DNA from 3 places in the Paenibacillus sp. QJM3NY_38 genome. Region 3 is predicted to be linked to each of the others. Evidence: riboswitches for the same ligand, from Rfam matches in the RefSeq annotation. Region 3 holds a riboswitch; each other region holds the start of a gene.
What was found. A riboswitch is a leader RNA that binds a small molecule or an ion and turns the genes downstream of it on or off. The one in region 3 is predicted to bind thiamine pyrophosphate.

Region 1 (9,797 bases), 640 kb from region 3:
CATTCCCTCGTCATGACCGCCTTTGATCACAACGATCCTGGGCCCCAGATCCCGGATGCGCCTCGCCGCTTCCTTCCGATCTTCTTTCGTGCGGATACGCATCCCCGCCAATACTTCTGCCTCCGGTATATTTGGGGTGACAATTAACGCCAGCGGCAGCAAATCCTCTTTTAAAGCCTGCACCGCTTCGCTTTGCAGCAGCTCCGCTCCGCCCTTGGCGATCATCACGGGATCCACAACGACCTTCTCCCAGCCGAATGCCCGAATCCGGTCAGCAGCCAGGCGAATGATCTCGGCATTGAACAGCATGCCTGTCTTCAATGCATCGACTCCGAGGTCCGAGCCAACCACTTCAATCTGCTCAGCAGCTGCTTCGGGAGGCAGCGGATAAACGCCTTGAACCCCCAATGTATTCTGAACCGTGATCGCCGTAATCGCTGACATGCCGTATACCCCAAGCTCCTGGAAGGTTTTCAGATCGGCTTGAATGCCGGCACCGCCGCCGCTGTCAGACCCCGCAATCGTCAGTGCCCGAGGAACGTGAGACTTGCTCATCGTGCGCCACCTGCAGCGGACGCTTCCGCTTCCCGGACAGCGGCATAGCCCTCCAGCGAGCCTGGATGAAGCTTTGCCAGCTCATCCAGGAAAGCAATCTGGAAGCTTCCCGGTCCCTGGTCCGCGGTTCGCTCTGCAGCTCTCGCCGCCGCGGCCCCGTAGAAGGCCAGGCCCGCCGTACCGGCAAGCAGCAGGTTTGCTTCTACTGCGGCAAAGGCACCCAGCACCGAGGTCAGCAGGCACCCTGCCCCGGTCACCTTCGTGAGCAGAACATCCCCGCCGGTAATGATACGTACCTCGTTTCCATCGGTAATCACGTCCTCTTCACCGGTAATGGCCACGATCGTGCCTAATTCGCGCGCAGCCCGCACAGCCAGTTCGGCATGATCACTGCCGGTGCTGTTGCCAGCGTCTACGCCTTTGATCTCGCGGGCCTCTCCGGCAAGGTGAGCGACTTCAGCCGCATTCCCGCGCACGAGCGATACCTTCACTTCGTTTAGGATCCGCAGCGCCGACTCCGTTCGAAAACGGGTCGCACCCGCACCGACCGGGTCCAGCAGGACCGGTACGCCGTGTGCGTTCGCCGATTGTCCGGCTATGATCATCGCATCCATAAGCTCGCGGTTCAGCGTGCCGATGTTCAATACGAGCGCGCCCGCGATGGCGGCCATATCCGCCACTTCCTCCGGCGCGTAAGCCATGACCGGCGACGCGCCCAGCGCATACAAGCCGTTAGCCGTAAAATTCGTAACCACCACGTTCGTCATGTTGTGAACGAGGGGGCTCGTCTGCCGCACCTTTGTTAAAAGCGCCGAAACCTCTTTTTCCCATGTATGCATATGAATCAGCCTCTCTTCGCTATATTGGAATTTATGAGCTTGTAGACTTCGTTCTTTACAGCACGGCAGCCTCCAACGGCACCGGCCATTCCTCCTGCTTATAAGCCATATCCCAAAACATATACTCCAGCTGGCAGCTCAGCATAAAATGCTCCTTCATCCGTTCTCGCTCGGCTGCCGTCGCACGCTCCGCCCATTCATCGACACGGCTGCAGAACTTGGCTGTCGCGTCTTCCCCCCGGTTGCCGTAGAAATAAATCCAATCGTAGAACGGATGGGATTCATCCGGCTTCACTTCATCCAGCAGCTTACGGCCAATCTCCAGGTAGGTCCACGGGCAAGGCAGCAGTACGGCCATAATCTCGCCCAAACTGCCCTCATGCGCCACCGTGAGCATATGACGGATATAGTGATGCGCGGACGGAGCCAGCGGATAGCCTTGAAGCTCTTCGTAGGTCACCCCGGCGGCTGCACAAAAATTCTGATGCGGATGCACCTCGCTATGCAGGATGAATGAAATCTGTTCATTAAAGGTCGCGATCTCTTCCCGGCTGGTCGATTTAGATATGGCGATGCCGTAAATTCGCATGTAGGCATTCAAATACTCAAAATCCTGCTTCACATAGTGGATCAGTTGTTTCCGCTCCAGTTTCCCCTCGGCAATACCTTTTACAAAGGGATGGTCGAAGATTGCTTGAAAAATGCCTCCCGCCTGCTGACGGAGCTCTTGCGTAAAACTCATTTTTGTCCCCACCTCCAACATTATTGAAGAGCAGGAAGTCCATAAGACACGACTTTCCAGGCAACGCTAAAAAGCCGCCCCGAAAACTGGAGCGGCTTCGTCAACAAGCCCGAGTGCGCCAAAAACGCACCAAGACCTTATATACGAAGGCTCCACTTTCCTACGCTAGTACGAACTAGATCAGGTTCAAAGGGTCCAAGATACGCTCTTGTCTCAGCCGCTAACGGCTCCCCTAGTGGACTTCCTATTCTTTTGTCTAATACTGTACATAGGTTTGTAGATGCTGTCAAACGTTAACGGTTCGCGGACAGAACCCCATGTGCGAAATCTTCCGTGATCGGTGGATCATGATGTTGTACGGTGGCAGAGGTCTTTCGCGAATAAAAAACGCCGGCTACCCGACACTTGTTTCAGAAACACTGACGCTGGGTTGTCATGTATTCCCCAACATAATGAGTACATAAACGTTATTCAAATAAATGAAGTTTAAAGGAGCGAGCTTATTTATGACGAACCCATCAAAAGCGGTTAAACCCATTCCGGATGGCTACACCTCCGTGACACCATGGATTATCTCAAGAAACTCCGCAGCGCTGATTGAATTCCTGGAGCAGGCTTTTCAAGCCGAAGAGTTAGCCCGCGTCTATGTTGGCGATAGTGTCATCGGCCATGCCGAGGTGCGAATCGGAGATTCCGTAGTGATGATGTTTGATGCAAAGCCGGAATGGCCGGATAGCCCGGCGTACCTCCGCTTATATGTTGAGGATTGCGATGCTGCTTACCAGCAAGCGCTCGCCGCAGGAGCCGTCTCGGTGACGGAGCCAACGAGTTTGTTCTTCGGCGACCGGGTGGGACGGGTACGGGACCCGTTCGGCAACTTATGGTGGATTCAGACGCGAATGGAGGACCTGACGCCCGAGGAGATGGAACGACGCGCCCAGGACCCGGATTACATGAAGGCAATGACCTATGTGGCCGGAGCGGAAATCGTGGTGAAGATTTCGTAACAAGGTGAAGTGAAGCAAAAGCGTTATTTCAGGGAGAACATCATGGGTGGTTCGGTTCCAAGGGGTATGCTTGGATGGCTGTCGATTATAATCGATGTAGGGACCGGGTAACTCAGAGTAGCTATGGTTTAGAGGTAGAAACCGAGGGAACACAGAGTATGTAGCTGAGGCTACTGCTGGGCATGGTGCTACCTGCTACTATTGGTGCGACTGCTGGGATTGATGCTACTGCTGGGATTGGAGTTACTGCTGGGCTTGGTGCGACTGCTGGGATTGAGGCTACTGCTGGGGCTTGGTGCGACTGCTGGGATTGAGGCTACTGCTGGGATTGGTGCGACTGCTTGAGGCTACTGCTGGGCTTGATGCGACTGCTGGGATTGAGGCTACTGCTGGGCTTGGTGCGACTGCTGTCTTGGTGCTACTGCTGGGCTTGATGCGACTCCTGGGATTGAGGCTACTGCTGGGCTTGGTGCGACTGCTGTCTTGTTGCTACTGCTGTGATTGGTGCTATTACTGATCTTGATGCGGCTACTAGTCTTAATGCGACTTGCTCGAGGCAAACGGACTTAGGATCCGTTATTTAGCCAAATGGGTGTTATTTTCGAGTGAAAGCGGACAACAGATACGTTATTCATAGAATATGATGGCAAATAGGCACCTTATTGAGGTAATAAGAGATCCTGTGTCCGCTAGATTTAAGAATTGGGACCGAATTAGGCAAATAAAGGAACTGGTGTCCGTTAACAGGTGGCCTTGGTGCTAACTGCTGGGATTGAGGCACTGCTGGGCTTGGTGCTATTACTGATCTTGATGCGGCTACTAGTCTTAGTGCGACTTGCTCGAGGCAAACGGACTTAGGATACGTTATTTAGCCAAATGGGTGTTATTTTCGAGTGAAAGCGGACAACAGATACGTTATTCATAGAATATGATGGCAAATAGGCACCTTATTGAGGTAATAAGAGATCCTGTGTCCGCTAGATTTAAGAATTGGGACCGAATTAGGCAAATAAAGGAACTGGTGTCCGTTAACAGGTGGCCTTGGTGCTAACTACAGGTGTTGAGGCTACTATTTGTATTGGTGCTACTACTGATCTTGGTACTACTGCTGGGATTGGTGTTACTGCTGGGATTGGTGTTACTGCTGATCTTGAGCTACTGCTGGTATTGGTACTACAGCAGTGATTGATGCTACTGCTCGAGGGCAAGCGGACTGAGGATACGTTATTTAGCTGAAAAGGCGTAATTTTCGAGAGCTAACGGACACCAGATACGTTATTTCTAGAGCTACTATTTGTATTGGTGCTACTACTGATCTTGGTACTACTGCTGGGATTGGTGTTACTGCTGATCTTGGGCTACTGCTGGTATTGGTACTACAGCAGTGATTGATGCTACTGCTCGAGGGCAAGCGGACTGAGGATACGTTATTTAGCTGAAAAGGCGTAATTTTCGAGAGCTAACGGACACCAGATACGTTATTTCTAGAATATGATGGCAAATAGGCACCTTTTTGCGGTAATAAGGGATCCTGTGTCCGTTAGATTTAGGAATTGGAGGCGAATCAGGCAAATAAGGGAACTGGTGTCCGTTAACAGGTGGCCTTGGTGCTAACAGGTATTGAGGCTACTTCTAGGCTTCTGCTGGTCTTAGTGCTACTACTGATCTTGGTGCTACCTGCTATTATTGGAGCTACTCCTGGTATTGCTGGTATTGTTGCTACTGCTGGTATTGGAGCTACTGCTGGGCTTGGTGCGACTTGCTCAAGGCAAGCGGACTGAGGATACGTTATTTAGCTGAAAAGGCGTAATTTTCGAACGCTAACGGACACCAGATACGTTATTTCTAGAATATGAAGGCAAATAGGCACCTTTTTGAGGTAATAAGGGATCCTGTGTCCGTTAGTTTTAAGAATTGGAGGCCAATCAGGCAAATAAGGGAACTGGTGTCCGTTAACAGAGAGCCTTGTTACTAACTGTTGGATTGATGCTACTACTGATCTTGGTGAGACTACTGATCTTGGTGCGACTAACTGGTCTTAGTGCAACTGCTGGAATTGGTGCTACTTGCTACTACTGGGCTTGGTGCTACTGTTGGGCTTGGTGCTTTGGTGCTACTGCCGATTGCCGACGTGGTGCTACTGCCTACACGCGATACTGCCTACGCGCGATGCTGACCACGCTGCGATGCGACGATGTTGGCTATGCTGTGATTGCCGACGTAGTGGTACTGCCTACACGCGATACTACCTACGTGCGTCGCTAGCGTCGCTGCGTTGCTGCCGACGCAGCGATACTGCCTACGCGGCGATACTGCCTACGCGGCGATACTATCCACGCTGCGATGCAAAAAAAGGAGGCATCCCTCAAGATCTAAGATCTTTTGGAATGCCTCCTTTTTTGCTTTTTCCTAGCATCATCCGCTATACGACAATACTAGTCTGCTGCATTCGTCTTCATTCATTACTGAATGCCGTAAAACTCCTGAAGCTGGTCAATCATCAGATTCGCTGCCAGGATGCCGCCTGCTGTATTCCAGATGGCATCGTCCACTTTGTGGGTTTGACCGTTCTTAACGACGTTCAGGTTTTTCCACAGCGGATCGTTGATCCATTCCTGCTCGGTTTGGTTGGCTCCGCCATCCCCGGTTTCATAAGTGAAGTAGAACAGTCTGTCGGCTTCCACCTCAGGTAAACGCTCCTTCGTGATCTCGTCAACGAAATCGTCCTTGGCGTTCTTGGTCATGTCGTTGCGAGCGATGCCGATTTTATCGAAAATAACGCCCGAGAACGTATTGGTATGGTACACGCGCGTCTTGCCAGCCATGAAACGGACCACGGAGACGGTCTCGTCCAGCTTGCTTCCGGCCTTCTCTTTGAAATCCTGAATCCGCTTGTCGTATGCAGCCAATAGCTCTTCGCCTTCGGATACCTTGTTCAGCGCTTTGGCATACAGCTCAAAATTGTTCTGCCACTCGCCGCGAAGATCCTCAGCAAAAACAGTCGGCGCGATCGCCTTCAATTGCTCGTATACTTTCTCCTGACGCATTTTGTTGCCGATAATCAGGTCCGGCTGCAGGCCGGCGATCAGCTCGATGTTCGGCTGGCTCTCTTCCCCGACAACGGTAACGCCTTCCATCTGGTCTTTAATATGCGGATACCATGGGTCGCCTGTCCAGGATCTAACGGCACCTACAGGCTTCACGCCCAATGCGAGAAGCGCCTCGGTTCCTTCGTTCGTAAGGACGACAACCTTTTGAGGCGTTCCCTTGATCGTCTCCGTCCCCATGGCATGCGTAACTTCATACGATTCGCCGCCGGCTGCAGCGCCGCTGTTGCCCTCTGCGGTTTTCGTTGTGTCGCTGCCCTCGTTGTTTGCATTTTCTTTTGCCGGGCTTGCTCCGCACCCGGCAAGAATCACGATCATGATCAGAGCCAGCAAGCTAAACTTGAGGCCTCTCGTTGGTTTATGTACCACTTTTTTTCCCATTCCTATCTAAATCCCCCTTGTGTCATATCCCTCTACTTGAAAATCATTATCAATCACTGATTCAAAACTATAAAGGGTTTCATGAAAAATATCAAGATATTTATGAGAATGATTATCAAGCTCATTGACAGATGGGGTCCCTTCACCTAAAATTCATATGAACTTAATTATTCATGGACTTAAGAAAGTGAGTATATATGCGCGTATTCGGACTATTCATATCGCTATTGGCGCTGGCTGCTGCGGTCATGGGCAGCATCGCATTTGGAGTAACGAACATACCTCTTCATCAGGTATGGGAATCGTTCACTCACTTCAACGGGAGCAACGAGCATCTGATCATTCTCACAGCAAGACTGCCCCGGGCGCTCATTGCGCTTGCCGTAGGAGCATCCCTCGCTGTTGCGGGTGCGCTCATGCAAGTCATCACGCGCAATCCGATTGCATCGCCCAGCACGCTGGGCGTAAACTCCGGTGCGGCCTTCTTCATTATTATGTCGGCGGGTTGGCTGGGCATCAGCGGACTCCAATCCCTAACCTGGGTCGCGCTGATCGGAGCCGCGGTAAGCGGCGGTATTGTGTTTTTCCTGGGCAGCATCGGCAGGGACGGCATGACGCCGGTAAAAATCACCCTCGCGGGTGCCTCTATAGCCGCCTTCTTCCATTCCCTGACGCAGGGATTGATGCTCTCCGATGGCAAAATGTTCGACCAGGTGCTGGTATGGCTGGTCGGTTCGGTAGCCGGACGCGATTTGAACCAACTCGCAGCCGTGTGGCCGTACATGACCGTTGGCATGCTGGCTGCACTCCTGCTGGGCCGTCATCTGAACGCCCTCTCCATGGGTGACGACATCGCCCAGAGCCTTGGGCAAAAAACAGCCCTCATTAAGCTGTTAGCGGCAGCGGCCGTTATATTGCTGGCTGGAGGTTCCGTTGCCGCTGCTGGACCCATCGCATTCGTCGGAATCATCATCCCGCATATCGTTCGGTATTTAATAGGAAATGATTATCGCTGGATTCTGCCTTACAGCGCGGTGCTGGGCGCACTTCTGCTGGTGACGGCCGATCTCGGTTCCCGATATATTGCCATGCCGAAGGAAGTCCCGGTTGGCGTGATGACCGCAATCATCGGCGTGCCGTTCTTCGTGTACATAGCCAGGAAAGGAAGACGAGCACAATGAGTAAACACCGCATATTCCGCTCCAGGAACGCAAAAGTATCGTTTATGCTGGAGAGAAGAACACTATGGGTATGCCTGATCCTATTCGTGCTTTGCATCGCCGCCATGATTATTAGCACAGGAACGGGAAGCCAGTTTGTTTCGCCGCTTCATGTCATAAAGGCATTGTTCGGCGATGCTCCGCCCATGGAGCAGGTCATCGTCATGCAGCTAAGGCTGCCTCGAATTATTATCGCCGTGCTGATCGGCGCCGCTCTCGCGGTGGCGGGGGCTATTCTGCAGGGCGTCATCCGCAATCCCCTGGCCTCCCCCGATGTCATCGGCATAACGGAGGGAGCATCGCTTGGAGCGGTTCTCTTCATCTTCATATTCACAGGCACCGTATCGATCCATTGGATGCCGCTATTCGCCATCCTCGGTGCTTTTTTCATTACCGGACTGCTGTATATGCTTGCGTGGAAGAATGGCGTATCGCCGCTGCGGCTTGTCTTGATCGGTATCGGAGTATCGGCTGCCATCAAATCAATCTCCTATATGCTGATCATATCCGGACCGCTGCAGTTGGCCGACCGCTCTCTTACCTTCATGGCAGGCAGCATTTACGGCATGTCCTGGGATAAGGACGTTATGACTCTGCTGCCTTGGATTGCGGTACTTCTACCGCTTACTTGGCTGCAAGCCCGCAATGTGAACATTCAAGCCTTAGGAGACGACGTTGCCAGCAGCACAGGCGCCCAGGTTCAGAAGCAGCGTCTGATCCTAATCGGACTTAGTGTAGCTCTGGCCGGAGCTGCCATCTCGATCGGCGGCGCCATCGCCTTCATCGGTCTGATGGCACCGCACATGGCTCGCAGGCTGGTGGGGCCTAACTTCGGAAGCGTACTGCCGGTCAGCGCACTGATCGGTGCGATTCTACTGCTTGTCGCCGACCTGGTAGCACGGACGGCATTTCTGCCGCGCGACGTGCCGGCAGGTGTATTCACCGCCGCGATCGGCGCGCCGTTCTTCCTCTACTTGCTGTATCGTAACCGCAATCGATTCTAGAAACGAAAGGAGCTGGCGTCATGAATACGCTGGAAGCAAAGGGATTGGGTCTGTCCTATGGGGGAGACTTTATATTCGAAAATCTGGATTTAACCGTGCCTATAGGTAAAATCACCGTGTTTATCGGCAGCAACGGCTGCGGCAAGTCCACTTTGCTGCGCTCCATGGCCAGGCTGTTGAAACCGCAGCGCGGCTCGGTTGTATTGAACGGAGCCGATATCGCAAGTTTGTCCACGAAGGACGTGGCGCGTAAGCTCGCTATTTTACCCCAAGGACCTACCGCCCCGGAAGGATTAACGGTGATGCAGCTGGTAAAGCAAGGACGCTATCCGTACCAGAGCTGGCTTCGTCAATGGTCACGCGAGGATGAGGAAGCTGTCACGGCGGCGCTGGCATCCACAGGTTTGACTGAACTGGCTGACCGTACGGTTGACTCGTTATCCGGCGGCCAACGCCAGCGGGCTTGGATCGCGATGACGCTGGCACAAGAGACGCCGCTCATTTTGCTTGATGAACCGACCACCTATCTGGATTTAACCCACCAGATCGAAGTGCTGGATCTGCTGTATGAATTAAATGTTCAAGAGCAACGGACCATTGTCATGGTGCTGCATGATATCAATCTGGCCTGCCGCTATGCCGATCATATCGTCGCCATTCGCGATGGAAGCATCAAGGCCAAGGGCGCACCGGGAGAAATCATTAATTCCGAGCTGATGCAAACCGTGTTCCAACTGCCGTGCGAGATTATTCCGGACCCGTTGTACGGGACCCCGATGTGCGTCCCGCGCGGAAAAGGCATGCGCAGGCCTTCAGCCGTCAAGCAAGAACCAGCGGAACCCAAACAACCAACTACGCCACCCGCCCCTGAACTGGCACCAGTGTAGCATACATGTAATAGAGTCGGCTCCCTTCCGCATTCAAGCGGGAGGGGCCGTTTTT
Region 2 (9,797 bases), 3.2 Mb from region 3:
AATCGCGTTGTCGGAGCTGTAATCGTTAACGGGCACAGAAGTCGTACTCGTGGTATTCGAGGAGGTCTTCTGTGCTTTTTTTCATAGCGGATCCGTTAATCTATGTTCAAATGAAGCTTGAATAATATGGATAGCGGGGCTATAATCACGTGTGAGTAATCGAGTTACCGGAACATGAAACCAACATCCTATACGATCAGGAGTGAGGCAACCTATGATAAAAGCAGGCGTGCTTGGAGCGGGAGGCATGGGCGCCGTCCATATCAAAAACCTGCACGGAAACGAACACGTTCAGCTGGCTGCAATATGCGACACCAATGAAGCGTTAGCGCAGCAGCAGGCCGAACTGTACGGCACAGCTTATTATACGGACGGCAGCACGATGCTGGAGCAAGAACAGTTGGATGTGCTGTATGTATGCATTCCGCCATTTTGCCATGGTGATATCGAAGAACAGGCAGCCGCAAAGGGCATTCACCTGATGGTGGAGAAGCCGCTGGGGCTGGACGTCCAGTCTGTCCGACACAAAGCCAAAGTCATAAGTGAAAGCGGAATCATAGCAGCTTCCGGCTACTGTCTGCGCTACCTGGACACCGTTGCGATCGCCAAAGATTTTCTTAAGGACAAAAAAATCGGAATGGTTCGCGCCCACTACATAACAACACCTGTACCGACTCCTTGGTGGCGCAAGAAGGCATTATCCGGCGGGCAGCTGGTGGAGCAGTCCACGCATACCATGGACTTGGTTCGCTATCTGTGCGGCGATATCACCCGCCTGTATGCCGATATGAAGCTGCTGCTGGTGAATGACATTCCGGACCTTGACATTCCGGATGTGGGCGCCATCCAATTCGTGTTAGACTCTGGAGCCGTCGGCCATATGCAAACTGGATTTATCCAGTTCGATCACCGCAGCGGAATCGAGATCATGGGTCGCGACTTCCGCGTAGTATTGGACGGAACCACGCTCTCCATTGTAGACAAGGAGAAAGAAATCGTGTACCGCAGCAAATCGGACTTTTACAAAAACCTAACCACCGCCTTGATTGACGCCATTCGTAACAACGATCCGAGCCTCGTGCTGGCATCTTATGAAGACGGCTTCAAGACGCTGGAAGTGACGCTGGCCGCCAATGAATCCGCGGAAACCGGCCAACCCGTCATCCTGCAATCATAATAAAAAAGGGGCATGCTCTTGGTCTGTAGACCTTGAGCATGCCCCTTAATTTTGGGTTCGTATGGTGCGACACAGTCCGATAACTGCTCAACAGCTCACCCGTTTCGCACTATGTCGTAATGATGCACTCGCCCCGCTCTTATAAACCAAGCGAAATGTACTTCACCTCCAGGAACTCATCCATTCCGTAGTGCCCGCCTTCCCGGCCAAGTCCACTCTCCTTGAATCCGCCGAACGGCGCTTGCGCCGTCGAAGGAACGGGATCATTCACACCAACAATCCCGTAGTCCAGCGATTCTGCAATGTTCACTGCTTCGCCCAGATTCTGCGTAAATACATAGGCAGCTAATCCATAGGGACTGTTGTTGGCACGCTGCACCGCTTCGTCTATCGTTTTGAACGTGGTAATCGGGGCAAGGGGGCCGAAGGTTTCCTCGTTCATGCATTCCATGTCGTCGGTTGCGTTCATAATGACCGTAGGCTCAATATAATTGCTGCCCAGCTCCGGCAATGCTTGACCTCCTGCTAGTATAACGCCGCCCTTCTCTTCCGCGTCCTTGATCTGCCTTACGACTTTATCCACAGCGTCCCGGTTAATCAAAGGGCCGATATCGACGCCGTTCTCCTGTCCATTTCCTACCTTTAATTGCTTCATAAGCTTCGCAAACTTTGTGGCAAACTCCTGCGCAATCCCTTCCTGTACATAAACCCGGTTAGCACATACGCAGGTCTGACCTCCATTGCGGAATTTGGAGGAGATTAATCCGGCAGCCGCTTGATCCAGATCAGCCTGGTCCGTCACGATAAAGGGCGCATGGCCGCCAAGCTCCAGCGATATTTTCTTGACGTTAGCGGCAGCTCCGGCCATCAGCTGTTTCCCCACTTCAGTTGATCCTGTAAAAGACAGCTTTCTTACGCGGCTGTCTGCCTGCCACACACCGGAAATGTCGCTTGAAGCTCCGGTTACGATGTTAATGACCCCGGCTGGAATACCGGCCTGATCAGCAAGCTCCACCAGCTTGATGGCCGTGAACGGCGTCTCGCTGGATGGCTTGATCACCACGGTGCAGCCGGCGGCCAGAGCAGGCGCCACTTTGCGGGTAATCATGGATGCGGGGAAGTTCCACGGCGTAATCGCTGCTACGACGCCTACGGGTTGCTTCGTTACAATGATCCGCTGCCGGCTGGATGATCCGGGTATAGTCTCGCCGTAGATTCGTTTGCCCTCCTCCGCATACCAGGACACAAAGCTGTTGGCATATTGTATCTCGCCCGCTGCTTCCTTAAGCGGTTTCCCCTGCTCTGTGGTCATAATCCGCGCCAAATCATCCGTGTGTTCCGCTATGAGCTGATGCCAGCGGCGCAGCAGTTCTCCCCGCTCATTCGCCGTTCTGCGGGACCATACGCCAAACGCATCGGCTGCTGCATCGACGGCAAGCCCGGCTTCCTTCTTGCCGGCCTTGGACACGGTACCTATTACCTTCCCATCCGCCGGATTATATACGTCCATCTGTTCTTCGGTCTGAATCCATTGTCCAGCAATATAGATTTGATTACGAAACATCGTAAAGACCTCCTCTTCGTCTCATCATGGCTGTGAATGCTGATTGATCATCAACTGCTGCGGTCACGATCCGTCCTTCTTATTATCCGTTACCCACTTACCCTAATGCAAAAAAATAAAACACTGAAGCTTTATACGAAAGCTCCAGTGTTTCCTATATTCATAACAATTCGCTAAACTTATTTAATAGCTGCGTCTACTTCCGTGATCATTTCAGATACGGACGTCAGGCCGCCGCCGGAAAGATACCAGAAATCCGGGTTCAAGTAAACGATGTTACCCTCTTTTGCCGCGTTCGTTGTATTCACAAGCTCGTTCTCAACAACCGCTTTAGCACCTGAAGCTCCTTCGCCCGTGGCAACCGCTGCACCGCGGTCGACAACAAAGAGATAATCCGGGTTCATCTCAACGATGTACTCATTCGATATGTCTTTACCATGTGTGCTGACTTCGATGTTAGGATCTACAGCTCCGAAACCGAACACGTCATGCAGAATGCCGAAGCGGGAACCCGGTCCGTATGCACTGATTTTGCCTTCGTTAGCCAAGATGATCAATGCTTTCTTGCCGGTTGCTGTAGCTTTCTCATTCAATGCTTTGATGTTCTCGTCGATCGTAGCAAGCTCTTTTTCAACTTCTGCTTCTTTACCAAAGATTTGACCCAGCGTGTTCATGTTTGCTTTAAAGGATTCCATGTATTTGCTTGTATCAACACCCAGGAAGATAGTTGGAGCAATTTTGCTGAGCTCCTCATACGCATCTTGCTGTCTGCCGGAAATGATGATCAGATCCGGGTTAATGCTGTTGATTTTCTCAAAATCAGGCTCTTTCAGGCTACCCACATTCTCGTATTTCTTGTCTTCGAATTTGGACAGGTAGGACGGGATATTGGCTTGTGGAACACCTAAAACCTCAATACCCAATTTGTCGACAGAGTCCAGAATACCAAAATCGAAAACAACGACGCGGGAAGGATTCTTCTTAACAGGCGTTTCACCCAGTTGATGGGTAATCGTGATTTCTTCAGTGGCAGCCGGTGGATCTCCAGCTGCATCTCCTCCACCCGTGCCGCTTGTTTTATCATCTTGACCACAAGCTGCGAGCACAAGCGTGAACATTGCTACCATAAATAAAGCCAACCATTTTTTCATTATTTACACCCCATTTTTTATATTTACAAGCTTCTATTATTCAACATATATTTGAATTTATGGTTGAATATGTAATTCAATCCGAACAGATTAAACCATGCCGTCCTAAATCCAAGGCAGCCCTGTCCTTGTATTGGATAAGGATTCCGTGCTGTTATCTTCAGAATCCTTATCCTCCACTCTCTCATATCATGTCGCTTAGCCGTAGTATACGCACACCCGATTGTCATTAATCTCTTCGATCTCAATGTCCATGTCATAGATTCCGCGAAGCACATTGCTCTGAATGATATTCTCGGTCTTCCCTTCGCTTTCAATGGCTCCATCCTTCAATGCCACGATGTAATCCGAATAGAACGAAGCGAAATTGATGTCATGAATAACGATGACAATTGTCTTGTTCAGATCAGCGACAAGCTTTCTGAGAATCTTCATAATCTGTACGGAGTGTTTCATGTCCAGATTGTTCAGTGGCTCATCCAGCAGGATATACTCTGTATTCTGGGCGATGACCATCGCTATGTAAGCACGCTGGGTCTGGCCGCCGCTGAGCTGATGAAGATATTTATGCTGCATATCCCCAAGCTCCATATAAGAGATAGCCTCATCTACGTATTTCTCGTCTTCCGCGTTCAATCTGCCCTGAGAGTAAGGAAAACGACCAAAGGATACAAGCTCACGCACCGTCAGACGGAGGCTGATGTGGTTGGATTGTTTCAGAATCGAAACCTTCTTCGCCAGATCGCCGCTCTTCCATTGGCTAACCTCTTTACCGTCCACCGTAATTTGTCCGCTGTCCTTGCCTGTTAATCTGCTAATCATGGACAGCAACGTACTTTTGCCGGCACCGTTCGGACCGATAAAGGAAGTGATTTGACCTTTCGGGATCGTAACGGACACATTATCAACGACTTTTTTGCCGCCATAGACTTTCGATACGTTCGTAACCTGGATCATGCTTTACTCTCCTTTAGTAGCAGGTATATGAAGTAGACACCGCCGATGAAGTTGATAATGACGCTGAGCGTTGTAGAGAACGTGAACACCCGCTCTACAACCAATTGACCGCCGACCAGTGCAATAATGCTAATCAGTATGGATGCTGCTATTAAATATGAATGCCTGTATGTCTTCATCACTTCGTAGGCAACATTGACCACCAGGAGCCCAAGGAATGTAATCGGACCAACCAAAGCGGTAGCCACCGAGATCAGAACGGCAACCACAATCAGAAGCCGCTTCACTACATAATCATAATTCACGCCGAGGTTGATCGCCTGCTCACGACCTAGTGCCAGCACGTTCAGGTACTTGGCAAATCGGGCAAAGTACAGCAAGGTCAGCGCTACGACAATGACGGAAAGGACCAGAAGCTCGGTCTTCACATTGTTAAAGCTGGCAAACATTTTGTCGGCTACAAACTGGAACTCGTTCGGGTCAATCAGCACTTCCATAAAGGAAGACATGCTGGAGAACAGGGTTCCGAAGATCATGCCGATCAGCAGCAGGAAGTAAATGTTATTCCCTTCCCTTTTAAACAGAATCTTATATAAGACTCCGGCAAATAGGATCATCGCGCCCACGTTGATCAGAAAGTTAACGTTGCTGCCCAGTTTGTACAGCGTGAAGGATCCGAAAACAAAGATGACGGTGGTCTGGATCAGTATATATAAGGAATCTAATCCCATAACGCTAGGCGTCAGTATCCGGTTATTCGTGACCGTTTGAAACACCGTGGTAGACAGAGCAATCGCCCCGCCGGTCAGAATAATGGCAAGCACCTTCTTGATTCTCCTCGGAAGCGCGTAATCCCAATTGCCGCCAAGATCAATGAACAGAAAGACTGCCACCAGGATGATTGCCGCTGCGGCCAACAGGCCGAGTTTGGCTTTATAAGTCATAAGCCTTTCTCCTCATCAGTAAGAAAATGAATATACCGCTTCCGAGTACGCCCACGGTTAGACTAATCGGAATTTCATAGGGATAAATAATGATCCGGCCCAGGATGTCACAGAACAGTACGAACCCGGCCCCCAGCAGCGCGGTATGCGAAAGGCTTTTTTTCAAATGGTCTCCTAAGTACAAACTAACAATATTAGGTATGATCAGACCAAGAAACGGAATCACGCCGACCGTCAGCACGACGGAAGCCGTAACCAGCGCCACGATGACCAGTCCCAGATTCACAACTCTCCGGTAGTGAAGGCCCAGGTTGGTAGCAAACTCCTCTCCCATTCCGGCCACCGTAAACTTGTTGGCGAACAGATACGCCAGAATCACAAGCGGGATACTAAGATAGAGCATTTCATACTGGCCCTTCATGATCATGGAAAAATCACCCTGGAGCCATGCGGACATATTCTGAATAAGATCATATTTGTATGCAAAGAAGGTGGCGATCGAACTGACGATATTACCGAACATCAGCCCTACGAGCGGGATGAAGATCGCATCCTTGAACTTAATCCGATCCAGTATCTTCATGAAGATAAAGGTTCCTGCCAGAGCGAATACAAATGCCACAAGCATTTTGATAAGCGGTCCGCTTGTCGTGAAGACAAGCATGGCGACCAATATCCCCAGTCTGGCAGAGTCCATCGTACCTGCCGTGGTGGGCGATACGAACTTGTTGCGGCTGAGCTGCTGCATGATCAATCCGCAGATGCTCATGCTGACACCCGCCAAGATGAGACTGACAAGCCTAGGAATCCGGCTGACAAGCATAATATGCTGTTGTTGTTCCGTCATCGAGAACAATTGCAGTGGCGAGATATCTTTAACTCCAATAAATAATGAGATTATCGAGAGTACCACAACGGCTGCAAATAAGTATCTAATCTTCATGGCTCTTCCTTCTATGCGTATGTCTCTAAATACCTGGGATCGTGCAATTTTCGTCATCATTCTCATTGAGATTGATTATCAATTGCGTTCTGATATGCATTATATCATCCTCATTCTGGCTCGACAAGTATAATTGAGAATCAAAATCAATTAAATTGTTCATACAAGTATATTTTGTTCATGAATTGTTCATAATATGAAGTTAGGTGGAGACATAGCTATTATCCTCAGGGCAGAACCACACTTTGGTTAAATCCCCTTTAATGCAGCATCTGCAATAATGAGACTTCTCTAAAAACGATACTGTTTCAATCCCTATTAAATGGATAAGAAAAATTATATTAGATATTAAAAGTCGTTGACAATTCCTCTAAGTTATATTAATATCCTAACAGAATTATTATTTCTAACTAAACGTAAGTTAATGTAGAATAATAATTGAATTTATGGCTAATAACGTAAAATGCATATTTGCTTGTAGTAAGGGACATCTTCTAATCAGGCGTATGCAAATTCGATTACACCAGGAGGTTTTTTTTCAATGTCTAAAGATTTTTCAGCTGCACTCAAAAATCGCCGTTCTTATTACGGGATTAGCAAAGAATCCGTTATCTCGGACGAGCGTATTCAGGAAATCGTAAACGAAGCGGTTAAGTATACTCCGTCTTCTTTCAACTCCCAAAGTGCACGCGTCGTTGTATTGCTTGGCGAACAGCATGATAAACTGTGGGACATGACGGAAGGCATTCTGAAGGAAGTTGTTGGTGATGAAGAAGCATTCAAATCCACTGCCGACAAAATGGCTTCATTCCGCGCTGGTTACGGTACGGTACTGTTCTTCGAGGACAACAACGTCATTGCCGGGCTGCAACAAAACTTTGCCGCTTATGCCGACAACTTCCCGGTATGGTCCAACCAATCCAACGGCATGCTGCAATTTGTAGTATGGACATCCCTTGAAGCAGAAGGTCTGGGCGCATCCCTGCAGCACTACAACCCGCTGATCGACGAAAAAGTAAAAGCCGAATGGAACATCCCGGAAAGCTGGAAGCTGATTGCTCAAATGCCTTTCGGTAAGCCGGTTGCTGAACCAGGCGAAAAAGAATTTGCACCGCTTGAAGATCGCGTGAAAGTATATAACTAATCAAACAGATGAAAAAAGCCGCCTCCCTAAGTTCCTGCAACTGGGACAGGCGGTTTTTATAATGGGCAAAGATTGAAAAACCGATGGCAAAACGATACAATTACACAGGTAAGAACCCTCGAACTTCTACCGATAACATGAAGTTCCGGGGCAAATCTTGTGGTTAACCAACTACATAAGATGTTGGCTGTACTAGGGGTGCCATGTGCTGAGAGACGGCGGGCTGCCGTTAACCCTTATCACCCGATCTAGGTCATACTAGCGTGGGGAAGTGTAGCATTTATGTTTATTTCCTTTCGTAGGCATAACTGCACCTTCTTCACGGGGTGCGGTTTTTTTGGCGTGGACTTATATAATGAGGAGGAAATGACAATGAATGAGCTTGTTTGCGGAACCAGCCGGATCGTGGGATGCCGGTTTTCGGTATTTCCCATGACAGACCGGTTTGTGGAGGTCATCCTGGGCGCGCTGCAATCTGTGGATACGGGGAAGGTGTGGATTCAGACAGACGATGTGAGCACTTGTATTCGTGGACGTGCAGAGCATGTCTTTGATGTTACAAGGGCGATATTCGCCTATGCTGCGGCTAGTGGCGTGCACACTGTTTTTAATGGCACTTATTCCATCGGCTGCCCCGGAGATACGGACGCCGATGTATATATGACTGAGGATTCGACCCGCTTAAACAACGACATCGGAGAACATGCGGATATGGAGACTGCCTGCCAATTCGCTCTTTACCCCATGGGTACGGATAACTATATGGAGGTCATCTACGCTGAGGTAAATCGTGCGAAGGCAGCCGGTACATTCGCCGGAGGCGTTCATTACGCCAGCCGGTTGGACGGGTCCTTATCCCGGGTGTTCGGGTCACTTGAAGAGGCGTTTTTGCATGCGATCCAATCCGACAGCAGTCATCTGGTCATGACAGCGGTTGTGTCTGCCCACAGCCCATCGGTCAAAGCCGCATCGAATTGAGTTCGATTGAGGCAGACAAAAGCCCGGCATGCGCCGGGCTTTTCTGTCACTACTGCCAAGAATCTTGACGGTTTAAACCCAAGCACTCAAGATGATTACGAGCAGGATAAAGAGAACCAAAATAATTCCTACTGAATTGCCATATTCACCGCCGCCATATACTCCGCTCATGAAGATCCCCTCCTGGATTTAAAGTATGACGTGATGTAATCACACTATTATAGTATTTCCCGCGCCTTGCTAGCGTCACGGCTAATGTACCTCTCTTTATCTATTGGCAACGATATTTTATTCCTCATAACCGATGAGAAGTTTCCCTCCGTACGGACGGAGCATTTCCTCGGTAAATGCCATTAGAACAGAAGGATCATCTTGGCGATACATCGCCGCGAGCGCTGCTTCCAATCGCTCTCCTAAGATTGTGTCAAAGCGGTTAAACAGGCGGAACAGCGTTTTCCCTTCACCCGTCCACTCCCGGTTCACCCTAAGTACAAAATCACAGAGAATCGCAGCTATTTTGTGCACCGTAAACCATTTTTCGCCATCGCTTCGGGGACTCTTCAAGTCCAGCATGTACTCGGTTAGCACATAACGGTAATCGTTAATATCGGTTATCGACAGGGGCAGAGGTCCGTAATCCAAATCGCTTTGGGCTTCCGCCCGCACCTCTTCCCCCTCGGGCAGCAGGCGCAGCACCGTCCCTTCTGCGATCATCCGCTGAAATGACGGATTCGCCGCGATCACTCCCTCGTCAAAATATTCGCGATAGGAGGATAAAGACAATATAAAGATTTCCGCGATCCACCCATGCGCCTCTATCGTCCTCCTGCTGAAATCATAACCCCCTCGTTCAAGGACCATAATGTCCAAATCGGATTGTTCATTATATTCGCCTCTGCTCGCGCTGCCGCCAAGCACGGCTAGCAAACAGTCGGGATA
Region 3 (9,797 bases):
CAGATGCATGGAGACAGAGATGACGGATTGAACCTCATGATGGCGGATATCCGCGAGAATCGCTTGTTGATCGGATAACGCATAACTGTCCAGATGAATATGTGTGTCGATCAGGGGGAAATTCGCTTCACTCTGCATGAATGACTTCATCGTTATATCACCTCGCTTGCAAGCTTCCACGAAACGCTTTGCCCATCATGGATGTATGTATTGCGCTGGCCTTCACCGGTCAGCGCTTGTGCTGTTCTTCCCGCATGATGGCGGAAATTTCGGTTTTTAATGCGATGAAGGACGGATCCATCAGGATGTTTTCGGGGCGCGGACGGGAGAAAGGGACTTCTACCCGTTTCAAGATGGTTCCGGGCCGTGCTGACAGGATATAGATGCTGTCCGAGAGGAGCAGCGCCTCCTCGATATGGTGGGTAATCATCAGCACCGAACGGCGCGTATCCTCCCAGATATCGAGCAGCCAGCGCTGCATATCACTGCGCGTTAACGCATCCAATGCACTGAACGGTTCGTCCAGGCACATAACTTCCTGCGGACTCATCAGTGCGCGCAGAAAAGCTGCCCGCTGCTGCATTCCTCCAGAGAGGGTGTGCGGATATGCCTTTTCGAAGCCGCTGAGTCCGGCACGTTCCATCCAGCTGCGGGCATGTTCCCTGGCAGTGGCTTTCGAGGTGCCTCGCAGCTCTTCGGGAAGGAGCACATTGTCCTCCACCGTACGCCAAGGGAACAGGGCCGGCTGTTGAGGCATATAGGCGATGCGGCCTTTTTCCCCGGTAACGTCCTTACCATCCATGAGGACAGAGCCCGCATCCGGAGCTGTTAACCCCCCAATGATATGGAAGAGGGTGCTCTTTCCGCTGCCTGAAGGACCGATCAAGGAGACGAATTCCCCGGGCTGTACTTGAAGCGAAAGGCCATCCAGCACATGCACTTCGCTGCGCCGGTCGCGGAAGGTTTTTCGAAGGCTGCGAACCTCGAGGGCAGGTGAGGTTGAGACCGGCGCAGCCGACGGGTCAGCTCCGTCCTGGACCGTCAGGGGTACTTGATGTGTCATATCGACAAATGGCCTCCTATCATATAAGATTCGAAACATCTATTCACGGGGACTCAACCTTTTCGATTCCAGCGGATGAGCCGCTTCTCCAGCAGAGTGATCAGCAGCACCATCAGCAGGCTGAGCAGGACGATGACCAGGATGGCAACAAACACCCGATCCGTGCGATAGCCGGATTTTTGCAGCATCATGTAGTAGCCGATTCCCCGGTCCGAGCCGATCCATTCCCCGATAACCGCACCCATGACCGAATAGGTAGCCGCAATTCGAATCCCGGAGAAGATGGAGGGAAGGGCATGCGGCAGCTCCAGCTTGCTGAAAATTTGCCATGAGGTAGCCCCCGCCATCTGCATGTAATTCATCATGGTTCGGTCAGTACGGGCCAGTCCGTCCAGGGCCGCAACAGCAACGGGGAAGAAGCAGACCAGCGTAATCACGATAACCTTGGGCAGCATGCCGAAGCCGAACCAAATCATGAGAAGCGGGGCTAGGGCGATTGTCGGCACATTCTGGCTAAGAATAAGAAGCGGATAAAGAGCGGTTTTGAGAAAAGGCACCATGTGCAGTGCCAGCGAGATGACTAGACCGATCGCCGTACCGATCATAAATCCGACCAGGGTTAATTGCAGGGTGGCCGCTGTATGCTGGAAGAGACCGGAAGCTCCGGTAACGGCCTCATGCCCGATGGCCGTCGGCGCAGGCAGAATAAAAGGTTCAATGTCGAATATGGATACTGCGGCCTGCCATACCACCAAAAAGAAGAGGACCGCCACAACGGGCGGCCAAACCGAACTCCACCAGCTTCTCATGGACGGTATTTCTCAGTCAGCTTATCCATGCTGATGCCGCTGGGGTGATGGGCGATTTTGACTTGGGATATGATGCTGGGACTTCCCGCATTCACCAGCGCTTCATGCATGCGCTCCACGATTTTGAGCAGTTCGGCGAGCTCACCTTCCATGGTCGTTTCGAGTGCATGAACCTCGTATTTCACGCCTGATTCCTGAATGACCTTAATCGCTTCATCTACATAAGGGATGCTGTCGGCCCCGTTTGGCGTTCTCGGTATCACTTGAATGCTCAAAAGTGTATTCGCCATGTAAACTCATCCTTTCGTGCAAGCTATATTGATGGAAGAGAGCAGCCTGCTGCAAAGGCCGTCTCTCTTCTTTTTAAATAGAAATAACCTTATGGCTGCTCCGGTAAAAAATCATTGGTGAATGCGCGGTCCGCATCAAGTTCCTTCTCCAGCAGCTTGCGCTCAAACATCCAGTCGGCATATCCTGACCATACTTCGGCTTTCTGCTCGCCCCAGCGGGATGCATCATCCTGATAACGGGGGCTCAGCCATTTCTGGCTGGCGAGAACCAGTTCGGCATCCAAGTCAGGAACCGCCTTCGTAAGCAGAGCTGCCGCATCTTCAGGATGTTGAATCGCATAGTCGTATCCTTTTGAAGTCGCCCGCATGAACGCTTTGATAAGCTCAGGGTCCTCCTGGATCAGCTTCTCGTTCGTCACGATTACCGGTGTGTAATAATCAAGCTGCTCGGAGTAGTCCTTCACATAAATCATGTCAAGCGGCTCATTGCGAAGCTCGGCTTCAATCCCCGTCCAAGCATAGAAGATCCAGGCAAAATCAATGTCGCGTTTGACGGCCGTAAAATAATCGGCATCGCCCATATTGACCATATTCACCTTGCTGACATCGGCGCCATCGATCTCCATGATGGATTTCATGACGGCTTCCTCCACAGGTGAGCCCCAGCCGCCATAGGATTTTCCTTCAAAATCGCCTGCCTTCACGATGCCTTTGTCCTTGGGGGCGGCAAAGCCGGACGTATTATGCTGAATGATTGCTGCAATGGAAACGAGCGGCAATCCTTGCGTTCTGGCCAGCGTTACGCCTTCCTGATAACTGATGCCAAACGGCACGTTTCCGGATGCGACCAGCGTATCCGTTCCGCCTGCTCCCGGCTGGACGATCTGGACATTAAGCCCTTCTTCCTCATAATACCCAAGCTCCTTCGCTGCATACAGGCCGGTGTGATTCGTATTGGCGGACCAATCGAGCATCAGCTGCACGTCACGGAGTTTCCCGGAAGTCTGACTGCCTTCACCTTCGGCACCTGTCTTCTTGTTCTGTTCGCTTGTACCGCATCCGGACGCGAACATAAGCAGGACGCAAGCGAGAAGCAGCGGAATCCATCTTCCCTTCTTCATCGTTTCTTCTCTCCTTTAAGTTCTCTTTCTATTACCTCGCAACTCCACAAAAAAAACGCCCTGATGATATCAGGACGCATGACGGCGTAAGTGTATACCACGGCAAATAAATAGCTGCCGCAAACATGGGCTTCCTACGCTGGCATTACCCAGATCAGGTGTAAGGGTCAGTATCATATCGGATACACTCTCAGCCGGCCATATCCCAGCTCCCCCGGTATTTATGAAGTTTCGATCATTACATCCGCTATTATAGTCCTAACACACCAGACCTGTCTAGTTCGAAGAGGTACGAACGGGGCAGGTCTTTGCTTAGAACACTTATGCAAGGGGAAACATTAATTGATCCTATGAACCTTTCACGAGATAAAGTATTTGAATAAGGCTTCTACGTAGAGGTTAGCGCTGGAAGAACTCAATCCATTCCCCTTCGGGACCATGTACGAAGAAATAACGGAAACCATTCGGGAGCGTCACGATTTCCTCGTCCAAGTGAGGAACGTCAAGTCCTTGAACCCGGGCATATTCCTCTTCAATGTTGTCCGTGCTGACTGCAAAATGATGAACGGTGCCCTCGGCTGGCAGCGTGTCGCTGTATCCCTGAATAAGCTCGACTTCCGTCTCGTTGCTGCCATTAAACCCGAGGAACGCCAGCTGGATGACGCCATTCGTATGGGTCAGGCGATTCTTTAGTTCTAGTCCGACTACGGATGTATAGAAGGCGATTGTAGCTTCTAGGTCCCGGACAACAATACCGACATGATCTAAGCGTTTCTGTGACATGGTTCAACACCCTTTCCGATCTATATGAGATATGACTGAAATGTTATCACATAATCCCTATACGTCAAGTGGGAGTTGTGTTCATGCAGGGGCTGATAAAGATGATTTTTCTTTCATTTCCTCATCTTTACTTTTGGATGGGTAAAAAGTATCATGAGAAATAGAAAGATTAATTCAAAAGACCTAACATATGAAAGTGATCCAGCTTACCTTTTGGCCGAGGAGGAATGCTTATGAGTCCAACTCCAGCAGATCATCTGTGGATTCGACTCGCCATGATATATGCATTCATTCAGATCATGATTGCTCTGTGGATGCCTGAGGCTTTATCGCTTCAGCGTGTTCTAGTCATTATTCCTCCTGCAGCCGCCTCCGTTTATTTAATGCGGATTAGTCGGCGTTATGAGGTTCATCTTCGCAGATTTTGGCTTATTGTGAGTCTCGGATTAATGGGGGATGCAGCGGCACGAATCATTCACGCTTGTTATGTTTGGTTTGGAAAAGAGAGCGCTTTCTCGCCGATCCTAACCCACTTATTCTGGGGACTTGAACTCATTTTGTTCGCAAGTTCTCTCATTTATTTATTCCGGCATGTTCAAGGATTGTTTCGGGGACTCCGGTTTATGCTGGATATCGTGATTGTTGGCATAGCCGTCATGACAGTAGGGTGGGAATATTTCATCAAGCCTGAGCTTCAGGGGCTGGCCCATGAGGCAGTATGGGGAAACCTTTGGGTGGACATGCTGTATCCCCTGTGCGCAATAGTACTTATTTTTTTTACGCTGGTGTTGTATTTTAATACCGGACTGTTAGGGAAAAGGGCGGCCATTCTGTTATGTCTTGGCGGAAGCGCTTATATTGCCGGAGATGTCCTGTACATCTATCTCGTTGATCTGATGGGTATCGAGGTTCGTTCCTATCTGTATCCACTCTATACGATATCGGTATTAATCATTAGTTTCGCAGGTGGGCAGTCCGCTCCTAATTCCCGTAAACCATCCGTTGGCGAGCGGGAGCCGCGTTCAGTCGGAAGCCTGATCGTAAGGTACCTGCTTCCCTACAGCGTGCTTGGCGGGATGTTTGCCCTTATGGCGCAGCGGTTTGGAGGGTGGACTGGACTGTTTACCGGCCTTTCCCTGTGCGTGATCCTGATTCTGTTCAGGCAGATTTTAATCCAGTTCGAGAACGATCGCTTGTTTGACCGACTGCATGAGAGTCTGATGCAGAGTGAAGCCCTGGCACATCGTGATGATCTGACGGGGCTGTATAATCGCCGTTATTTTAATGCAAGGCTGGCGAGCTCGCTGAAGGAGGCGGACCGCGCAGGTTCCCGTGTAGGCTTATTGTATATGGATATGAATCGTTTCAAACGAGTCAATGACCGATACGGCCACCGTACCGGCGATTTGTTGATACGAAAGGTTGCAGATCGGCTTCAATCTCTTGAATCCAAGGGAGTTTTGGTTTCTCGTTTAGGAGGAGACGAATTCACCGTTATGATCCATCCGGCTGGTGAGGATCAGGAGCTGATCTGGATGGCGGAGGAGATTTGGACGATGCTTAGCGAGCCGTACGAATTGGAAGGGCATGAAGTCCGAACCACGCCGAGTATCGGCATTGCAGTTTATCCGGATCATGCCAGAAATGATCAGGAGCTGATTGGCCGCGCCGATGCCGCGATGTATGCGGCGAAGGAACGGAACGCCCCTTGGCATTTTGATGTGGAGCGGACGATGCTGCTGCAGCTTTTGGATCAAAAGGTTGAGTAGATCAAGTATGACCATCGTATTGACAATACGTTGTTAAAAGCAATATAAGTCGATTTTTGTAGAATTTGGCGTAATCATTGTACGAATCTTGCGCATTTCTCTTAAAATAGGTCATAACTTCGATATAAAATCCATAAAATGCAAAGAAATCATATTCAAAATGCCGATAAGAAGCATAGTGAGAGCTAGCTTGCCAAGGAGGACGAACATGATTTGCGACAATTGCAGCACCTTTGAACCGATTGAGGACCAGGGGACCATTCATATGAAGCCTGCAAGTGGAGAGCTTATTCAGTTGCTGGCAGTGAACGGCTACGCGGTACAAGAGAACAATGAGGGTTGTGCTGTAAACTACAAGGTACGTGCGGACCTGATCTCCATGATGAAGTGTCTGCAGCCCCTTCCGCTGAAGATTCGTCAAGAGCTGTCCTTCTGTGTTACCGGCGGAGAAGCTCCGCAAATCCGGCATTCGTGGACCCCTATGCAGAAGTTCGAACTGCAGATGGAGCATTACGATATGGTAAGTATCATTTTACATAAGCAGTTTACGAGCTTTATGCAGCCCATCGTGGATTCATCCGAACAGATCGTTGCCTACGAGTTTCTCCTTCGTCCGGTAGAGTGGGGAGTCAGGTTCCAGCCGTATGAGCTGTTTGAGACAGCCCGTAAAACCGGATTGCATGCATTCCTGGACCGGGCGGCACGAACCAGTGCCATTGAGACCAGTGCCGAGTGGCTTCCTATCGGCGTGAAGCGATTCGTGAACTTCCTGCCATCCTCTATATATGATGCGCAGATGTGTCTAAGCCACACCTTTCATACCATAGACAGGCTCCATCTGGATCCGAGGGATTTCGTATTTGAGGTTGTGGAAACCGAGAAGATTGATGATGTCGAGCATTTGCAATCGATTTTCGAGGTGTATCGCAGTCATGGAATCTCGGTAGCCATGGATGACGTCGGTGCAGGTTATTCCACATTGGAGCAGATGATTAAGCTTAAGCCGGATTATGTAAAGATCGACCGGAGTCTGATCGACCATTGCGATCGTAATCCCGCGCAGCAGGAGCAACTCAAAATGATCACGAACAAGGCTCATGATTTTGGGGCCATGGTGCTGGCTGAAGGCATTGAGAGACGGGAGGAGTTTCATTTTTGCCGAGATATCGGGATCGAGCTCTCGCAGGGGTATTTGTTTGGGAAGCCAGCCGAACGCCCTCCGCGTGATCCTCATTCTCAACTGATCTATTCATAACATACATAATTGGCAATTCCCCCCGCCATCGGGATGCGGAGCTTTGCATCTGATTGTCGCAGCCTTTGGCTGAGTTCAGACAATATAGATGCTTGGCGTGGATGAAAACGGGCCCTTTAAGAAGGAGCAATGCTGCCTGAAGGAGCCCGTTTTCTGTAAAAACAAGAGCCCTGGAATGTTCTCCAGTGGTATTATCCCCTGATGGTAGACAGTGAAAAAAGAGGACATGTTACAATGAACTCAAACACTGGATACCGGAGGGGATTTTTGTTATGCCAGCGAAGAAAGGTCAAACTTTTAATCGATATAGTGAAGAAACGAAGAAAGAGGCCGTTCGTTTGCGAGTGGAAGAAGGTTGGGCGTACAGCCGGATTATGGAGAAGTTTGGAATTAAAAGTGAGAGCCAGATTATCACATGGGTACGTAAAAGCCAGAACGGAGAGAGTTTTGAGGATTACCGGGGACGCTGGACGAAGAAGCATTTTAGCAGTGCAGAAGAAGAAAATGCTTATCTGAAAGCGCAGGTAGATTATCTAAAAAAGCTCAATCCGAACTTACACGGGGAGGGAAGCTGGATTTCGAAGCCCGGTGCCAGTCCATTCAAGAAATAAGCAAATGGGCTCCCGTGGTTTGGCTGTGTAGGATCGCTGAAATTTCACGTGCAGGTTACTACAAATGGAAAAAGAACGCTATCCTTAGAGAGAAACGAGCAGACCGGGATGCGGATCTGAAAGCACACATTTTGGGCATTCATCGGCTTCGTCCTTATTTCGGTTACAAACGTATGCGAACTGCTTTAGGAAAAGAAGGCTTGGTGGTGAATCACAAAAAGGTGCGTCGCTTGATGAGAGAACTTCATATTCGCTCCGTGATTCGCAAGAAGCGTCCCTTTGCTGGCCGGAAACCGTCAGTCCTGTTTCGTAATGTCTTGAATCGAGAATTTAGGGCTACGGCTCCTGAGCAGAAGCTGGTGACGGATATTACGTATGTCCGGATTGGACATGAGTTTGCTTATCTCTCGGTGGTGATGGATCTGTATAACAACGAGATTGTGGCCTGGGAACTCTCCGAACGAAATGACTTAAAACTCGTTACAGACACGGTGAAGAAACTGAAATGTGGACCTACCTTGCTCCATTCGGACCAAGGGTTTCAATATACAACACAAAGCTATGCCCAGTTGCTTGAAGAGAAGAAGCTAACAGGAAGCCATTCCAGGCGTGGGAACTGCTATGACAATGCTTGTATTGAGTCGTTCTTCTCCCACTTAAAGACGGAGAAGTTGTATTTGGAGAAGCCTCAGAATCTGGAGCAAGCCAGGAGCCAAATCACGGAGTACATTTTGTTTTACAACAAGGAACGTTTCCAAAACAAACTGGGCGACCTCTCCCCAATTGAGTTTCGGGAGAAAGACGCCGCTTAATAAAATTTCTCTTTTTTTATTGTCTACTTGACGGGGCTATGACCACCAGGGCTCTTGTTTTTTATATAACTCGGTAGTTTTTGTAGATGTATGCCTGTTATCTTGCGGCTTGGACCTGTCCAAATCCGTCGATGCTGTACTCCTTGCCATTCACGTTCAGGACAGCCGGCGTATCCGTTTCGTTGACGATGATGGTTTCCTTGCCTTTGACGTTGACCTTCAGGCGGGAACCGCGGAACATCACCTTGAAGGAGAAGGAAGACCAGTGACCTGGAATGAATGGATTCAAATGCAATACGCCGTCCTTCACGCGCAAGCCGCCGAAGCCATGCACAACGGACATCCAGGTTCCAGCCATGCTGGTTGTATGACAGCCGTCCTCGGTATCGTTGTTGTAGTTGTCCAGATCCAGGCGAGCTGTACGGAGGTACATCTCGTACGCCTTCTCCTGGTACCCAAGCTCGCACGCGAGAATGGAGTGTACGCAAGGCGATAGGGAGGACTCATGCACCGTGAATGGTTCATAAAAGTCGAAGTTGCGTTTTTTCGTAGCCAAATCGTACTGGTCGCCAAGGAAGAACAATCCTTGCAGCACGTCAGCCTGTTTAATGTACACCGAGCGCAGAATGCGGTCCCAGGACCAGTTCTGATTCAGGGGCAAGTGGACAGGGTCCAATTCCTTCACCGGAACAAGCTCCTTGTTGAGGAATCCGTCCTGCTGCAGGAATACGCCGAGCTCCTCATCGACCGGGTAGTACATTTTGCTGATGATATCCTGCCATTTGGTCGTTTCGACATCCTGCAGCCCCAGCTTCGCCGTAAGCTCGGCATAGCGGGCATTCTCGTTTTCTTTCAAATATTCGAGCACGTCGAGTGTGTATTCCATCGTCCAACTGGCAATCCGGTTGGTGTACCAGTTGTTGTTCACGTTGTTCTCGTACTCGTTCGGACCGGTAACGCCCAGCATCATATACTGATCCTTCGCCGGCACGTAATTCACGCGCTCTTCCCAGAAGCGGGAAATTTCCACGAGCACTTCCAGACCGTATTGGCCGAGGTAAGAGAAGTCGCCGGTATAATTTACATAGTTATAGATGGCATAGGCAATCGCGCCGTTACGGTGGATTTCTTCAAACGTAATTTCCCACTCGTTATGGCATTCCTCGCCGTTCATCGTCACCATAGGGTAGAGGGCGCCTTTGGTAAAGCCGAGCTTCTTGGCGTTTTCCTTCGCTTTTTCCAGGTGTTTATAACGATAGATCAGCAGGTTGCGCGAAATGCTGG

Region 1: linked by a shared signal. The riboswitch ahead of tenA (thiaminase II) and the one ahead of AC0VZ8_RS03105 (ABC transporter substrate-binding protein) in region 3 are both predicted to bind thiamine pyrophosphate.
Region 2: linked by a shared signal. The riboswitch ahead of AC0VZ8_RS22150 (YkoF family thiamine/hydroxymethylpyrimidine-binding protein) and the one ahead of AC0VZ8_RS03105 (ABC transporter substrate-binding protein) in region 3 are both predicted to bind thiamine pyrophosphate.

Annotation. Positions count from the first base shown of each region.
Region 1 is NZ_CM149665.1:1,338,729-1,348,525, reverse strand. Features, by position in the region: gene thiD (bifunctional hydroxymethylpyrimidine kinase/phosphomethylpyrimidine kinase) at 1-555, opposite strand, end outside; gene thiM (hydroxyethylthiazole kinase) at 552-1,394, opposite strand; gene tenA (thiaminase II) at 1,450-2,136, opposite strand; TPP riboswitch at 2,277-2,380, opposite strand; gene AC0VZ8_RS05905 (VOC family protein) at 2,643-3,143, shown strand; gene AC0VZ8_RS05900 (ABC transporter substrate-binding protein) at 5,606-6,631, opposite strand; gene AC0VZ8_RS05895 (FecCD family ABC transporter permease) at 6,829-7,812, shown strand; gene AC0VZ8_RS05890 (FecCD family ABC transporter permease) at 7,809-8,855, shown strand; gene AC0VZ8_RS05885 (ABC transporter ATP-binding protein) at 8,876-9,742, shown strand.
Region 2 is NZ_CM149665.1:4,807,001-4,816,797, forward strand. Features, by position in the region: gene AC0VZ8_RS22110 (Gfo/Idh/MocA family protein) at 1-22, shown strand, start outside; gene AC0VZ8_RS22115 (Gfo/Idh/MocA family protein) at 215-1,177, shown strand; gene AC0VZ8_RS22120 (NAD-dependent succinate-semialdehyde dehydrogenase) at 1,317-2,741, opposite strand; gene AC0VZ8_RS22125 (siderophore ABC transporter substrate-binding protein) at 2,921-3,892, opposite strand; gene AC0VZ8_RS22130 (iron ABC transporter ATP-binding protein) at 4,091-4,849, opposite strand; gene AC0VZ8_RS22135 (iron chelate uptake ABC transporter family permease subunit) at 4,846-5,793, opposite strand; gene AC0VZ8_RS22140 (ABC transporter permease) at 5,783-6,736, opposite strand; gene AC0VZ8_RS22145 (nitroreductase family protein) at 7,278-7,880, shown strand; TPP riboswitch at 8,065-8,167, shown strand; gene AC0VZ8_RS22150 (YkoF family thiamine/hydroxymethylpyrimidine-binding protein) at 8,253-8,858, shown strand; gene AC0VZ8_RS22155 (YjcZ family sporulation protein) at 8,931-9,029, opposite strand; gene AC0VZ8_RS22160 (nucleotidyltransferase domain-containing protein) at 9,147-9,797, opposite strand, start outside.
Region 3 is NZ_CM149665.1:698,623-708,419, forward strand. Features, by position in the region: gene AC0VZ8_RS03085 (TatD family hydrolase) at 1-150, opposite strand, end outside; gene AC0VZ8_RS03090 (ABC transporter ATP-binding protein) at 230-1,063, opposite strand; gene AC0VZ8_RS03095 (ABC transporter permease) at 1,117-1,872, opposite strand; gene AC0VZ8_RS03100 (MTH1187 family thiamine-binding protein) at 1,869-2,162, opposite strand; gene AC0VZ8_RS03105 (ABC transporter substrate-binding protein) at 2,252-3,283, opposite strand; TPP riboswitch at 3,398-3,509, opposite strand; gene AC0VZ8_RS03110 (VOC family protein) at 3,683-4,066, opposite strand; gene AC0VZ8_RS03115 (diguanylate cyclase domain-containing protein) at 4,300-5,835, shown strand; gene AC0VZ8_RS03120 (EAL domain-containing protein) at 6,044-7,090, shown strand; one part of gene AC0VZ8_RS03125 (IS3 family transposase) at 7,363-7,624, shown strand; one part of gene AC0VZ8_RS03125 (IS3 family transposase) at 7,624-8,513, shown strand; gene AC0VZ8_RS03130 (glycoside hydrolase family 65 protein) at 8,611-9,797, opposite strand, start outside.